DNA from 4 places in the Streptomyces sp. NPDC030799 genome. Region 4 is predicted to be linked to each of the others. Evidence: riboswitches for the same ligand, from Rfam matches in the RefSeq annotation. Region 4 holds a riboswitch; each other region holds the start of a gene.
The links. A riboswitch is a leader RNA that binds a small molecule or an ion and turns the genes downstream of it on or off. The one in region 4 is predicted to bind cobalamin.

Region 1: it holds a riboswitch for cobalamin, as region 4 does, so the genes downstream of both, ACZ41I_RS17035 (ribonucleoside-diphosphate reductase subunit alpha) here and ACZ41I_RS20905 (cobalamin biosynthesis protein) in region 4, are expected to answer to the same signal.
Region 2: it holds a riboswitch for cobalamin, as region 4 does, so the genes downstream of both, ACZ41I_RS36325 (CbtB domain-containing protein) here and ACZ41I_RS20905 (cobalamin biosynthesis protein) in region 4, are expected to answer to the same signal.
Region 3: it holds a riboswitch for cobalamin, as region 4 does, so the genes downstream of both, nicT (Nickel transporter NicT) here and ACZ41I_RS20905 (cobalamin biosynthesis protein) in region 4, are expected to answer to the same signal.

What each region holds. Positions count from the first base shown of each region.
Region 1 covers NZ_JBVIDS010000006.1:189,967-193,619, forward strand. The annotation lists gene mctP (monocarboxylate uptake permease MctP) at 1-622, shown strand, start outside; gene ACZ41I_RS17025 (hypothetical protein) at 661-864, opposite strand; gene ACZ41I_RS17030 (hypothetical protein) at 1,168-1,575, opposite strand; cobalamin riboswitch at 1,856-2,029, shown strand; gene ACZ41I_RS17035 (ribonucleoside-diphosphate reductase subunit alpha) at 2,154-3,653, shown strand, end outside.
Region 2 covers NZ_JBVIDS010000018.1:41,945-45,597, reverse strand. The annotation lists gene ACZ41I_RS36340 (hypothetical protein) at 1-160, opposite strand, end outside; gene ACZ41I_RS36335 (methyltransferase family protein) at 379-1,143, shown strand; cobalamin riboswitch at 1,174-1,293, shown strand; gene ACZ41I_RS36330 (hypothetical protein) at 1,356-1,757, shown strand; cobalamin riboswitch at 1,952-2,093, shown strand; gene ACZ41I_RS36325 (CbtB domain-containing protein) at 2,130-2,351, shown strand; gene ACZ41I_RS36320 (CbtA family protein) at 2,374-3,126, shown strand; gene ACZ41I_RS36315 (hypothetical protein) at 3,273-3,611, shown strand; gene ACZ41I_RS36310 (histidine phosphatase family protein) at 3,630-3,653, opposite strand, start outside.
Region 3 covers NZ_JBVIDS010000015.1:149,134-152,786, reverse strand. The annotation lists gene ACZ41I_RS32905 (glycoside hydrolase family 13 protein) at 1-904, opposite strand, end outside; gene ACZ41I_RS32900 (ArsR/SmtB family transcription factor) at 998-1,342, opposite strand; cobalamin riboswitch at 1,421-1,610, shown strand; gene nicT (Nickel transporter NicT) at 1,640-2,719, shown strand; gene ACZ41I_RS32890 (nucleoside hydrolase) at 2,716-3,653, opposite strand, start outside.
Region 4 covers NZ_JBVIDS010000008.1:41,734-45,386, reverse strand. The annotation lists gene ACZ41I_RS20910 (cobyric acid synthase) at 1-1,309, opposite strand, end outside; gene ACZ41I_RS20905 (cobalamin biosynthesis protein) at 1,306-2,271, opposite strand; cobalamin riboswitch at 2,376-2,516, opposite strand; gene ACZ41I_RS20900 (hypothetical protein) at 2,638-2,865, opposite strand; gene ACZ41I_RS20895 (inorganic phosphate transporter) at 2,897-3,653, opposite strand, start outside.

The DNA.
Region 1 (3,653 bases), on a different contig from region 4:
CTGGTTCGCGGGCGTGGCCTTCGCGGCGATCGGCATCGGCGCTCTCGTACCGGCGGCCATCATGTCGATCGCGGCGGCGAACCTCTTCACCCGCAACATCTACCGGGACTTCATCAAGCCGGACGCCACTCCCCGGCAGGAGGCCCAGGTCTCCAAGATCGTCTCACTGCTGGTGAAGGTCGGCGCCCTGGTCTTCGTCCTCACCATGGACAAGACGGTCGCGATCAACTTCCAGCTGCTCGGCGGCATCTGGATCCTGCAGACCTTCCCGGCCCTGGTCGGCGGCCTGTTCACCCGCTGGTTCCACCGCTGGGCGCTGCTCGCCGGCTGGGCGGTCGGCATGGTGTACGGCACGGTCGCGGCGTACGGGGTCGCCTCGCCGACCCAGAAGCACTTCGGCGGCTCGGCCAAGGAGATCCCGGGCATCGGGGAGATCGGCTACATCGGCCTGACCGCGTTCGTCCTCAACGTCGCCGTGACCGTGGTCCTCACCTTCGTCCTCAAGGCCGCCAAGGCCCCCGAGGGCATCGACGAGACCAGCCCGGCCGACTACACGGCGGACGCGGGCGACCTCGGCGTCCAGGTGGAACTGCCGTCGGCGACGGCGGGCAGCGCGCACTAGGGGACCCTGCGACGCCGGGATGATCCAAACGACACCCCCTAGCCCACGCGCCTCGGCCGGACGCCCTCGTCCCGTGTGCGTCCGGCCATCGCGTCCCAGAAGCGGTCCAGTTCGCGGACGCGCATGCTGACCCAGGGCGGTGTCTTTCGGTGCACCAGCCTGGGAAAGCAGCGGCGGATGGTTCCGGGCAGCAGGACCTGCTGCTGCCGGCAGAAGGGCTCGCGGACCTCGCCCCGGGGCACCCCGCCCCGGGGGCCGGGGGCTCAGCTCGACGTCCTCGCGCAGCCGGCCGTCACTCATGGCGTGGGCCCAGGTCTCCAGGAGCCACAGCCGGAGCGTGCTGCGGTCCCAACTGCGGGTGTCGAGCCGGTCCTTGTCGTTGCGCGGACGAACGCGTTCGAGGTCGCCGTGGTGGTGCAGTTCGCGGGCGATCTGCAGGTAGATCGGCGATTCGGTGACCTCCGCGGTCTCCACGATCCAGTCCACGCGGCGCTCGTCCGTCTCCGGGACCCGCGCCTCGACGAAGTGCAGCGCCGACTCCTCGCTCAGCGGCTCCAGCTCCACGATCGCGGCGGGGTGCTCTCCAGCGGACTGTGCGGCCGGGAGGCGATGACGACCACCTTGTCGTCGGCGAGCAGTTGCTGCCAGATCCGGTCGCTCTTGGTGCGCGCCAGAATGCCGTGAGGCGCTTCCTCGGCGAACCGTTGCCTGGCCATGCGCTCGAAGTTCAGATCGGCACCGGTTGCGTCCCTCAGCCGGATCGGCACGGGAACGGCGTGCTGCCGGGCCAGCAGCTCGGTCAGCCGCACCAGGACGGCCGTCTTGCCCGTGCCGACACCGCCGACGAGCAGACAGGGCCTGCGGGTCTCGCGCTGCCGCAGCCTCTGGGCGATGACCCGGGCGACCTCCTCACGGCCCACGATCTCGGCCATGCCGGGCCCGGCGGTGAGCACAAAGCCCTTCCGCGGCCCAGGCGAGGAGTGCGGTCAGGAGGATCAGCCACACAACCCGGATCGCACGTGTCTCGCCTCCAGCGTCGCCATCGGCGCGCTGCGAGGCCGCACCTTGCCCGGCGGATGACGGACGATCCTCGTCATGGTGCGTTCTCCTTCCGAGGCCGGCTCTCGGCACGAAGGACCCGCGGGGCACCTTCTTCCATGGAAACACTCCAGCCGGGCCCTGCAACTCGGAAGTTGACCCTCCGAAGCCACCGCACCACACAACAGACACAACATCTGGGGGTGACCTGACAGCCCGGCACTAGATGTATGCTCATCCTCGCTGTCGCCGCAGGGGAATCCGGTGCGAATCCGGAACTGTCCCGCAACGGTGTACTTGTGTGTGTCCGTTCCCTGAACGCCGTGCACAGGAGTCAGTCCGAGGACCTGCCGACAGCGCACCCGGCCGTCCGGCCGGTGTGCCCTGAGACGTCCGGGCCTCGTGGAGTGGGCCGGTGGACGCGACGCCGTGTGCGCTCGTGGCTGCCCCCGCCCTCCGCCAGGCCCCCGTGCCGAGCGAGGGAGAGCCCCACGTGACCATCGCGCCAGCAGACCCGGCTTCAGCCGACGGCCTGGAGACCGACGGTCCCGGTGCCGCGCTGCTGCGGACCCTGACCGAGCTGACCGCCGACCTCCCCGACACCGACCCCGGCCGGGTCGCCGCCGCCGCCCTGCGTGGCCGGTCGGCGAACGCCGACGAGGCGGAGTTGCGGGAGCTGGCCACGGAGGCCGCCGCCGGGCTCATCTCCGAGGACCCCGCATACTCCCGGCTGGCCGCCCGGCTGCTGACCCTCACCATCCGCGCGGAGGCCGCCTCGCAGGGCGTGACGTCCTTCACCGAGTCCGTGGCCGTGGGACACCGGGAGGGGCTCATCGCCGACCGGACCGCCGAGTTCGCGCGGGTGCACGCCGCGCGGCTGGACGCGCTGATCGACACGGGCGCCGACGACCGCTTCGGCTACTTCGGGCTGCGCACGCTGCACAGCCGGTATCTGCTCCGGCACCCCTTCACCCGCAAGGTCGTCGAGACCCCCCAGCACTTCATGCTGCGGGTCGCCGCAGGCCTCGCCGAGGACGACAGTGTCCGCTCCCTGGACGAAGTCGCCGCGCTCTACCGGCTCATGAGCCGCCTCGACTACCTGCCGTCCTCCCCCACGCTCTTCAACTCCGGCACCCGCCACCCCCAGATGTCGTCCTGCTACCTCCTCGACTCCCCGCTGGACGAGCTGGACTCCATCTACGACCGCTACCACCAGGTGGCCCGGCTCTCCAAGCACGCCGGCGGCATCGGTCTGTCGTACTCCCGGATCCGCAGCCGCGGTTCGCTGATCCGCGGCACCAACGGGCACTCCAACGGCATCGTGCCGTTCCTGAAGACCTTGGACGCCTCGGTGGCGGCCGTGAACCAGGGCGGCCGGCGCAAGGGCGCCGCGGCCGTCTACCTGGAGACCTGGCACTCCGACATCGAGGAGTTCCTGGAGCTGCGCGACAACACCGGTGAGGACGCCCGCCGTACGCACAACCTGAACCTCGCGCACTGGATCCCGGACGAGTTCATGCGCCGGGTCAACGCCGACGGACAGTGGTCGCTGTTCTCCCCGGCGGACGTGCCGGAGCTGGTGGACCTGTGGGGGGAGGAGTTCGACGCCGCCTACCGCAAGGCCGAGGCGGCGGGGCTCGCGAAGAAGACGATCCCGGCCCGTGAGCTGTACGGCCGGATGATGCGCACCCTCGCGCAGACCGGCAACGGCTGGATGACCTTCAAGGACGCGGCGAACCGCACCGCCAACCAGACCGCCCTGCCCGGCCATGTCGTCCACTCCTCCAACCTCTGCACCGAGATCCTGGAGGTCACGGACGACGGGGAGACGGCGGTCTGCAACCTGGGGTCGGTCAACCTCGGTGCGTTCGTGAGCGGCGGTGACATCGACTGGCAGCGCCTCGACGAGACGGTCCGCACGGCCGTCACCTTCCTCGACCGTGTGGTCGACATCAACTTCTACCCGACCGAGCAGGCGGGCCGGTCGAACGCC
Region 2 (3,653 bases), on a different contig from region 4:
CGATCCTGCGGTCGGCCAGCGTCCCGGCCGCGCGGACGGACCCGCGCGAGTCGTGCAGGACGTCCCCCACGCCGACCTTCTGCAGCAGGGGCCAGGCCAGCCACCAGTCACCCCACGCCTCGCGCATGGCGTCCCGGTACACGGCGAACGCATGGACCACGGCGTTCAGCTCCTCCCCTGTCCCGCCCGAGCACCTGCGCGCAGGCTAGCAGCGCCACACCCGGGACACGCCCGAACTGCCGTGTCCGGTACGGGCCTTGCCGCCGCGTTCTGCATCCGTGGACGGAGAACGGTGGGGAGCGGTGGGGATAGGCGGGGGCCTCTCCATCGACCCGTGGGTGGTGGTGATCGGCTGGGTACGCGGAGCAGTCTTGAGGCATGGGTTCTCTTCACTCGGCACTCGTCCTGACCGTCGACCTCTGCGTCCTGATCTTCGTCGCGGCCTGGGTCGTGGGCGCTGTCCACTTCGGCGTGCGGAGCCGGTTGGGACTGCGCGGCTGGCTGCGGGGACTGCGCCGCACGCTGCCGCGCCGGCTGCTGCCGGCGGCGGGCGTCTCCGCGTTCTTCATCCCGGTCGGGCGCTTCGAAGGGTTCTGGCGCCATCTGCAGTACTGGCGGCCCGAGCCGGCCCTCCTGGGTGTCCTGCCCGCCGTCGCCTCGACCGCCCTGCTGCTGTGGTCCCGCCGGGTGCTGGGGACGATGTGGGCCAGTGTGCCGACGGTCCGGGAGCACCACGAGCTGCGCACGGACGGGCCGTACCGGCTGGTCCGCCACCCCATCTGCACCGGCCTGCTCGGCTTGGTCACCGGTTCCGTGCCGGCCTGCGGCTTCGGTGTCCGGGTGGCGTTCCTGGTGGCCGCGATACCCGGGCTGCTGCGCCGGGTCCGGGTCGAGGACCGCCCGATGGCCCGGCGGTTCGGCGCCGCCTACGACGCCTACCGCGCCGAAGTCCCGGCCCTGATCCCCCACATACGCCGCACGGCCCACCGGGTCGGCCGGCGCCCCGCGGGCAGCGTGCCGCGCCAGGGCCCGCGACGCCGGGATGATCCGAACGACACCCCCCGGCCCGGTCGTCGCTCCGGCCGCCGTCGGAGGGCGGGAGCGGTGATGGTACACGCGGCGCTCCCACCGGTGATGGCATGATGACCTGCGACATAGGGCGACGGCGGTCCGAGGAAGCCGGTGTGAATCCGGCGCGGTCCCGCCACTGTGACCGGTGAGCGAGTTCCGGCAGGCCTCCGCTCCGCCCGGGGCGGGCAGGCCGGGCGGGCGACGACCCGGGAGCCAGAGACTCACGCGGTCGCCTCCTCGACGCACACCGGGGCGGATCTCCCCGGGAGGGGAGTGACATGGGCGTGCCCGAGAGGCCGGCGGAAGAGGCGTCCGGCGGAGCGGGGACGGGGAGCGCTGCGGCGCCGTGCCGGGTCGTCGTGTGCCGGGACTGCTGCTGCGGCAGCCCCAAGGTGACGGGGGTTGATCACCAGGCGCAGACCGCACGGCTGCGGGCGGAGGTGCCGGTGCGCATCTCCGACTGCCTCGACGTGTGCGACCAGGCCAACGTCATCGTCGTACAGCCGTCCACCGCGGGCCGGGCCGCCGGTGCGCGGCCGGTCTGGCTGGGACTTGTCAACGACCCGGATGCGACCGAGGACATCGTGACGTGGGTACGGGCGGGTGGCCCGGGCGTCGCTCCCCAGCCGGACATCCTCGACCTGTACGCCTTCACGCCGCCACGGCGCCGTGCGGATCCCCGTTGACCCAGGGGTCCGGTACGGCACCGAGCCGGCGCAGGTCGCCACCGTCCGGTGCGCGCCACCGACACGGCCGTGCGCAACTGCCCCCGGGCGCCGTTGATGTGGGCCCTGCCTGCGCTGCCGCCCCACCGGCCTCGTCCTGTCCCGCCTGCTGGGAGAGGAAGATCACGGCGGGGGCAGGCGGTCTTGGCCGTGCGCGCGGCACGCGGTACGGTCTGTCCGATATCGACGACGGCGAGACGGAAGCCGGTGGGAATCCGGCACGGTCGCGCCACTGTATGCGAGACGCCCCCGAGGCGTCCCGTGAGTCAGACCCGTGGCCGTCGTCCTGTGCACCACCGAGATGGGACGCGAACTCCCAGAGGAGGTTCTGCCATGGCGCAGACCGTCGCCCAGCCGACAGCCACCACCCCCGTCGTACCCGCCAAGCTGCCGCTGAAGGCGATTGCCCCCTGGGCGGTCTTCTTCGGCATCCTCATGCTGATCCTGCTCTACTTCGTCGGCGCCGAGCAGGGCGCCACCTCGGTGCTCAACGGCACGGACGTCCACGAGTGGGTGCACGACGCCCGGCACCTGCTCGGTTTCCCCTGCCACTGAGGCGAGGGGACACCGCCCGCCCATGAATTCCGCAACCGTACGGAACCTCCTCGTACGGGGCATGCTCGCCGGCCTCGCGGCCGGCGTGCTCGCCCTCGTCGTGGCGTACGTCCTCGGTGAGCCGAGCGTCGACAAGGCGATCAGCTTCGAGGAGGCCCACTCCCACGAGCACGAGATGGAAGTCGTCTCCCGCTCCCTCCAGTCCACCGCCGGCCTCGCCACCGGTGTCCTCGTGTACGGGGTCGCCTTCGGCGGGATCGCCGCGCTCGCCTTCTGCTTCGCCCTGGGCCGCGTGGGCCGCTTCAGCCCGCGCGCCACCGCGCTGCTGCTGTCGGGCTGCGCCCTCCTCGCCGTGTACGTCGTGCCGTTCCTGAAGTACCCGGCCAACCCGCCGTCGGTCGGCGAGCCCGACACCATCGGCAGGCGGACCACCCTGTACTTCCTGATGATGCTGCTCAGCGTCCTGCTGGCGGTCGCCGCCACCCTGCTGGGCAAGCGCCTGGCTCCCCGTCTGGGCACCTGGTGGGCGACGGTCGTCGCGGTGGCCGCGTTCGCCGTCGTGATCGGTCTGGCCTACCAGTTCCTGCCTGTCGTCAACGAGGTCCCCAAGGGCTTCCCGGCCACCCTGCTGTGGCGGTTCCGGCTCTCGGCACTGGGCATCCAGGCCGCTCTGTGGGGCGGATTCGGCCTCCTCTTCGGCGAGTTGGCCGAGCGGCTGCTGAGCCCCAAGCCGGCGACGGCCGAGAGCGGGCGAGCGGTTCCGGCCGCGCACTGACCCCTTCCGGACAACAGAGGGCCCTTCGGAACCATCCGGGGGCCCTCTGGCGTTCTCCGGACACCGGCGCACGGGTTCACCGGCAGGGCGAGGGAATCCGGCGGCGGACCGGAGGCGGATGCCCGGGCGAGGAGCGGAGGAACCGAGTGGCCAGAGCCCCACAGCCCCGCCGGATCACCGTCGGTGGCCGCGACGCGGTCGCCCTCACCCCGAGGGAATACGAGCAACTGGTCGCCAGCCGACGGCAGATCGGCGGCCAGAGCGCCCGGGTGCGGGTGCTCGCCCAGCAGGCCAAGCGCACCGAACAGCTGCTGCACGACCTGGAGATGCTGATCGCGGCCTCGGGGGACGGCTGCCGGGGACGGTCCCATCCGGCGCCGACGACATGCCCCGACCGCGAAGCCATGGAGCCGGGCGACGACGGCACCTGCCTGCGCTGCGCGATAGCGGCGCTGCTGCGCCGTCACCGGGCTTCGGCAGACTGAACCACCGGCCGGCGGCGCCTAATCGGCGTCCGGCGCGGCAAG
Region 3 (3,653 bases), on a different contig from region 4:
AGGCCTGGTCGAGTTCATCGGGGCGGGCGTACAGGGCACGGCGGGCGCCCGGGACCCAGGCCTCGGCGACGGCGGTGCGCGGCGGGCTGTAGGCGTCGAGGATCTTGCGCCAGTCGCGGTAGATCTCGTGAACCTCGTCGCGGTCCCAGTACGGGTGGCTGCCCGGCGGGACGTGCGGCAGGGCCGCCTCGCCGGTGGCACCGAGGTCCCCGATGTCCCGCAGCGGCTCGGTGAGGTCCTTGGCCAGCCCGTGGGCGACGTCGATGCGGAAACCGTCGACGCCCCGGTCGGACCAGAACCGCAGGGTGGTGCGGAAGTCGGCGCGGACCTCCTCGTTGTCCCAGTTGAGGTCGGGCTGTTCGGGAGCGAAGAGGTGGAGGTACCACTCGCCGTCCGGGACGCGCTTCCATGCGCTGCCGCCGAACACGGACTGCCAGTCGCTGGGCGGCAGTTCGCCGTGCACGCCCCGGCCGGGGCGGAAGACATAGCGGCCGCGGGCCGGGGAGCCGGGGGCGGAGCGCAGGGCCTCCTGGAACCAGGGGTGCAGATGCGAGGTGTGGTTCGGGACGATGTCGACGACGACCTTCAGGCCGAGCCGGTGGGCCTCGCCCACCAGGGCGTCGAAGTCGTCCAGGGTGCCGAGGCGGGGATCGACGTCCCGGTGGTCGGCGACGTCGTAGCCTCCGTCGGCCAGCTCCGACGGGTAGAAGGGGCTCAGCCACAGGGCGTCGGCACCGAGGCCGGCGACGTGGCTCAGGCGCTGGGTGATGCCGCGCAGGTCGCCGAGGCCGTCGCCGTCCGCGTCGGCGAAACTGCGGGGGTAGACCTGGTAGATGACGGCCTGACGCCACCAGTCGGGGTTCTTGGAGGAGAGGTCCGGGGAGCGGTCTGCCACAGGGGCCATACGGGATCCCTTCAGGGGGAGGTGGACGACAGTACAAATCTGTCCACATGACCCGGAAAGGGAACCTTCGCATGGGGGGCCGAGGAGAGCACCTCAGCAGAGGTCCAGCACCGCGCGCAGCTCGGCGTCCACCACGCGGTAGCGCACCACCCGTCCCTGTTTCTCCCCGGCCACGACGCCCGCCGCCCGCAGCAGCCGCAGGGCCTGGGAGACGGCGGGATCGTTCATTCCGGTGGCCACGGCCAGGTCGGAGACGGCGAGCGGGCCGGTGCGGTGCAGGGCGAGGAGCAGGGCGAGCCGGTTGGCGTCGGCCAGCAGCGAGAAGCGGCCGGCCCAGGTGCGCACCCGGTCCGCGTCACCGATGGCGGCGATCGCCTCGCACACCCGGTGACCGTCGATGGTGCGCCGGTCGGCTCGGTCGGCAGGCACGAGATGCATGGCGTCATCCTCGCAGGTGGCTCTGTGATCTTGAATACCTGCACGGGTGCGCAGCTATGCAGTGCACCGCTCCCGCCCGTACGGTGGGCGGGCCGTGGTGCTCGGGAAGTCGATGAGAAGTCGACGCGGCCCTCGCCACTGTGACCGGGGAGTTCCGGTCCCGTCCGGCAGCAGCCGGGCCACTGGTCGGTCGTACGGCTGGGAAGGCAGGGACCGAAGAGCGCACCACCCCGTAAGCCAGGAGACCGGCCACGGCAGCTCACGAAGTGATCCACGAGGTGCTGGAGCGTGAACCCGATGGCCGATGCTGCTCCCTTCCGCTGGCGGCGCGAGGACACCCTGAAGACGGCGGGACTGCTGGCGGTGATCGTCGCCCTGCACGTCGTCGCCTTCGGGATCCTCTTCCTGCTGGTCGTGCCCGAGCACTACAGGGTCGGCACCGACGTCTTCGGGATCGGCCTTGGCATCACCGCCTACACCCTGGGCATGCGGCACGCGTTCGACGCCGACCACATCGCCGCGATCGACAACACCACACGCAAGCTGATGGCCGACGGGAAGCGGCCGGTGTCGGTGGGGTTCTGGTTCGCGCTGGGGCACTCCAGCGTGGTGGTCGTGCTGGCGGTGCTGATCGCCGGCGGTACGCAGCTCGCCGGCAAGGTGATGGACGAGCACTCGCGGACCCACCAGGTGCTCGGGTTCCTGGGAACGACGATCTCCGGCACGTTCCTCTACCTCATCGCGGCCCTGAACCTGGTCGCTCTGGTGGGCATCCTCAGGGTCTTCCGCGCGATGCGCGGCGGGGCGTACGACGAGCGGGAGCTCGAACAGCACCTGGACTCGCGCGGTTTCATGAACCGGATCCTCGGCCGCCTCACCAAATCGATCAGCCGGCCCGGCCAGATGTTCCCGCTCGGTTTCCTCTTCGGGCTCGGCTTCGACACGGCCACCGAAGTCACGCTGATGGTGATGGCCGGTTCGGGCGCCGCCGCCGGCCTGCCCTGGTACGCGGTCCTCTGCCTGCCGCTGCTCTTCGCCGCCGGCATGAGCCTGTTCGACACCCTCGACGGCACCTTCATGAACTTCGCCTACCAGTGGGCGTTCTCCAACCCCGTCCGCAAGGTCTTCTACAACCTCGCCATCACCGGCCTGTCCATCGCGGTCGCCTTCGTCATCGGCACGATCGAGCTGGTCGGGGTCCTGCACGAGAAGTTCGGTCTGCACGACGGCGTCACGGGCTGGATCGCCGGACTCGACCTGGACAACGTCGGCTATCTCATCGTCGGCCTGTTCGTGGTGGTGTGGGCGGCGGCACTGTCGTACTGGCGCGTCGCGCGGGTGGAGGAACGCTGGACGGCGAAGCCCGCCGCCGATTAGGGGGTGTCGTTCGGACGCCGGGATGATCCGAACGCCACCCCCTGGCGCTCCACGGTCTCCAGGTACAGCTTCACGTACCGGTCCACGTCGACCTGCAAAGCCACGTCCACCAGGGCGTGTTCGCGCTTGCCCTCGTGGATCTCGGACTCGCCGGGGCGGGGGCGGCGGTCGACGATCGTCTGGCCCCGGGTCGGGCCCGGGGCCAGGCAGACCTCGACGGGCAGGAGCCGGGTGGTGATGCCGGCCGGGTCGGCGACCGCGCACACCGCGCCCGCGTCGCCGAGGCCGCCCGCCTCCTCCGCCTCCGGGGCCTCTCCCTGTGTGGTCGGCCGGTGCGCGAGGAGTTCGCCGGCCAGCCGGGTGCCGGGGTCGCTGCTCGTGCGCAGCCGGTGGACGTCCGGGGCGTCGACGACGACCTGCATGAAGACGTCCAGGCCGTACATGGTGATCGGCACCCCGGCGGTGAGCAGGATCGCCGCCGCCTCCGGGTCGTGCCAGACGTTGAACTCGGCGACCGGCGTGGCGTTCCCGACGGCGACCGCGCCGCCCATGAAGACGATCCGCTCGATGTTGCGGGTCACCTCGGGGTGGGTGCGCAGCAGCAGGGCGATGTTGGTGAGCGGTGCGGTGGGGATGAGGGTGACCGGGCGGGGGGAGGCGAGGATCTCACGGCGCAGCAGGGCGACCGCGTCGAGGTCGACGGGGGTGCGGGTCGGCGCGGGCAGGCCGAGGTCGCCCATGCCGTCCGAGCCGTGCACATGCCGGGCCGAGCGGGCGGGTTCGATCAGCGGGCGTTCGGCGCCCCGGCCCACCGGGATGTCCGGGGCGCCCGCCTGCTCCAGCACGGTCAGGGTGTTGCGGACCACACCGTCGACGTCCGTGTTCCCGGCCACGCAGGTCACGGCCCGCAGGTCCAGGCCGGGGTGGCGTACGG
Region 4 (3,653 bases):
CCAGCGAACCGTGCCAGTGCGTGCCCCAGGTCTGTCCGACCCGGCAGCCGTCGAGGCTGTGTCCTTTGTCATCGGAGATGAACGGTTGCCCTCCCTCTATGGAGGCGACCCCGTGGTGGATCTCGTACCCCTCGACCCGCTCGCCGAGGGCCTCCCCGGCCGGCCGGGTCAGGGTCTTGTCGCGGGCGAACCGCACCCGCACGGGCAGCACGCCGAGCCCGTCGACCGCGCCGGCCCGCGACTCGACCTCGTCCTCGATGTGCTCGCCGAGAATCTGGAAGCCGCCGCAGATGCCGAGGATCGGGCGCTGCTCGGCGGCTCTCCTGAGAAGCGCGTCGGCAAGCCCCCGCTCCCGCAGCCACTCCAGGGCCCGTACGGTCCCGCGCGTGCCCGGGATCACCACCAGGTCGGCGTCCGCCAGCTCCTCGGCCCGGTCCACGAACCGCACCACGACACCCGGTTCGGCGGCCAGCGCGTCCACGTCCGTGAAATTGGACATCAGCGGAATGGCGCACACGGCGACCCGCAGCACGTCCTCGCCGACGGGCGGGGCCACGTTCGACTCCCGCACAGTCCCCCGCAGGGAAACGCGCAGTCCGTCCTCCTCGTCGATGCCGAGGCCGTGCCGGAACGGCAGGACGCCGTAGGCGGGCCGTCCGGTGAGCCCGCGCAGCATCTCCAACCCGGGCTCCAGCAGGCCGACATCGCCCCGGAACTTGTTCACCAGGAACCCGGCGACCAGCTCCTGGTCCTCGGGCGACAGCAGGGCGACGGTCCCGAAGAAGGACGCGAAGACGCCCCCGCGGTCGATGTCGCCCACCACCAGCACGGGAAGCCGCGCACTCCGCGCGATGCCCATGTTCACGATGTCGGTCCGGCGCAGATTGATCTCGGCCGGGCTGCCCGCACCCTCACAGATCACCGCGTCATACGTGCCCCGCAACTCGGCCAGGCAGTCCAGCACGGTGCCGAGGAGCTGCTGCTGCCGCCCCCCGTGGTACCCGCGCGCGCTCAGCTCGCCCACCGGCCTGCCCAGCAGCACCACCTGGCTGCTCTGCTCGCCGCCCGGCTTGAGCAGCACCGGGTTCATCAGCGCGGTCGGCTCGATCCGGCACGCCTGGGCCTGCATGGCCTGGGCCCGCCCGATCTCCGCGCCCTGGCGGGTCACGAAGGAGTTCAGCGACATGTTCTGCGCCTTGAACGGCGCGACCTTCACACCCTGGCGCACCAGCCACCGGCAGATCCCGGCCGTCACGACGCTCTTGCCGGCGTCGGAGGTGGTGCCGGCGACGAGGAGTCCCCCGTTCACTTTCCACGTCCCTTCAGACCCTTGACGAGACCTTTGGCGAGGAGACGCGCGGCGACCGTGGTGCCGAGCGCGAGAAGGCCGACGCGGCCGGAGAGCCGTACGGACCGGTCGATGTCGGTGACCCGGACCGCCCGTCCGGTGTCCCCGTTCAGCACCGGCCGGTGCTCGACCCGGCCGCCGTAGGAGAGCGTGCCGCCCAGGCGTACGCCGAGGGCCCCGGCGAAGGAGGCCTCGACGGGCCCGGCGTTGGGGCTCGGGTGCTTGCGGGCGTCGGCCTTCCAGGCGCGCAGGGCACCGCGGGGGTCGGGCCCGGCCGCGGCGGCGAGCACGGCGGTCAGCCGCGCCCCCGGCCAGCCGGCCAGGTCGTCGAGCCGAGCGGAGGCCCAGCCGTAGCGCCGGTAGCGGGGGGACTTGTGACCCACCATCGCGTCCAGCGTGTTGACCGCCCGGAACCCGAGCAGCCCCGGAACCCCGGCCACGGCCCCCCACACCAGTGCCCCCACGACGGCGTCGGAGGTGTTCTCGGCGACCGACTCGACCACTGCCCGGGCGATCCCGTCGGCGTCCAGCGCCTGGGGATCCCGGCCGCACAGATGCGGCAGCCGGGCCCGCGCCGCCTGGACGTCTCCGCGCTCCAGAGCGCGCCCGATGGTGCGGGCCTCCCGGGCGAGCGACGTACCGCCGACGACCGCCCAGGTGGCGGCGGCGGTCAGCGCGAGGGACGCGGCGGGGGAGGGGCGTACGGCGCGTGCGGCCACCGCGCCCAGTGCGACGGCGCCTCCGGCGCACACGACGGTGTGCAGGGCGCCCCAGCCGCGGTGGTCGTGCCACAACGCGCCGTCCACGGCAGCGGCCGCCCGGCCGAACGCGGCGACCGGATGCCCGTGGCGCGGATCGCCGAGCAGCAGGTCACCGAGAAGGCCGGCGGCGGCGCCGTACGCGTATGTGCGATCGGCACCCATCGGCTCAGCCGGCCGTGGGTACAGGAGCGGGCCTGGTTCGGGTCCTGGTCCTTCGGCAGCCGAGCATGGCGATCCGTGTCCTCACTCAGGGTGTCCGCGCCCTGGTTCGACGAGATTCGGCGGTGAGAGTTCCTGGCTCCCGGGGTTCTTCCCCGGTGACAGTGGCGGGACCGCGCCGGATTCGCACCGGCTTCCTCTTCTGCCGCCCTACATGGCCTGGGCAGTCCACCACGCGCCCCGAACGGCCGTCAACTTGCCGTTGACCTGCAGGGGGAGAGTGTGCGGATCCCCACATCGCGGGGTGTGCGGGCATGAGAAAGGCCCCCCTTCCGCCTTCCGGGGGAGGGGAGCCTTCAGAGGGTGTGGTCAGGGCTTGGCCACGATCAGGTAGATGCCGTACGCCACCGCCGCCGCGCACGCGGCGAAGCAGACGTAGGCGCCGGTGACGGCGAGGCCGGCGGAGCCGCCCTGGGCCGCGGCCTTCTCGCGCCGGGCCAGACCGCCCACGCCGAGGGTGAACAGGGCCACCAGGCCCACTGTGAAGGCGAGGCTGACGCCGAAGACGGAGCCGAGGGCCGCCCAGTCGATCTTCATGATGCTTCCTTCGTAACCGGGGTGGCCGGGGTCAGACGGTGGCGGCCGGCGGGGCGGCCGGGGCAGCGGGTTCGGCGGCCGGGGAGGGGATCGTCGCCGTCAGGTCCTCGGTGAGCGTGCCCGCCGGGGGCGGGGCCACCGCGGCGATGGCGGTGGTCACCACGCCGGCCGGCTCCTCGGCGTCGGCGACGACATTGGTGTGGTCGACGACCTCACGGCGGGAGATCTTCCAGATCGCGGCGCTCGCGGCGACCAGGAAGACGGCGACCGCGGCGGTGCCCCAGTCACCGAGGTCCGTGACGGACTCGGCGCCCGCGCCGACCAGCGCGGCGGCCGGGAGGGTGAGCACCCAGGCGACGGCCATGCGGGTCGCGGTGGACCAGCGGACCACCCCGCCCTTGCGGCCGAGGCCCGCGCCCATCACCGAACCGGAGACGACGTGCGTGGTGGACAGGGAGAAGCCCAGGTGGGAGGAGGCCAGGATGGCGGTCGCGGCGCTGGTCTGGGCGGCGAAGCCCTGGCGCGGCTCCAGGTCGGTCAGGCCGGTGCCCATGGTGCGGATGATGCGCCAGCCGCCGATCCAGGTGCCCAGCGCGATGGCCAGGCCGGCGGAGAGGATGACCCAGGTGGGAGGGTTGGAGCCCGGGGCGATGGCGCCGCCCGCGATCAGCGCGAGGGTGATGATGCCCATCGTCTTCTGGGCGTCGTTGGTGCCGTGGGCGAGGGAGACCAGGCCGGCGGAGGCGATCTGGCCGGCGCGGTAGCCCTTGCGGGTGGCCTCGCCCTCG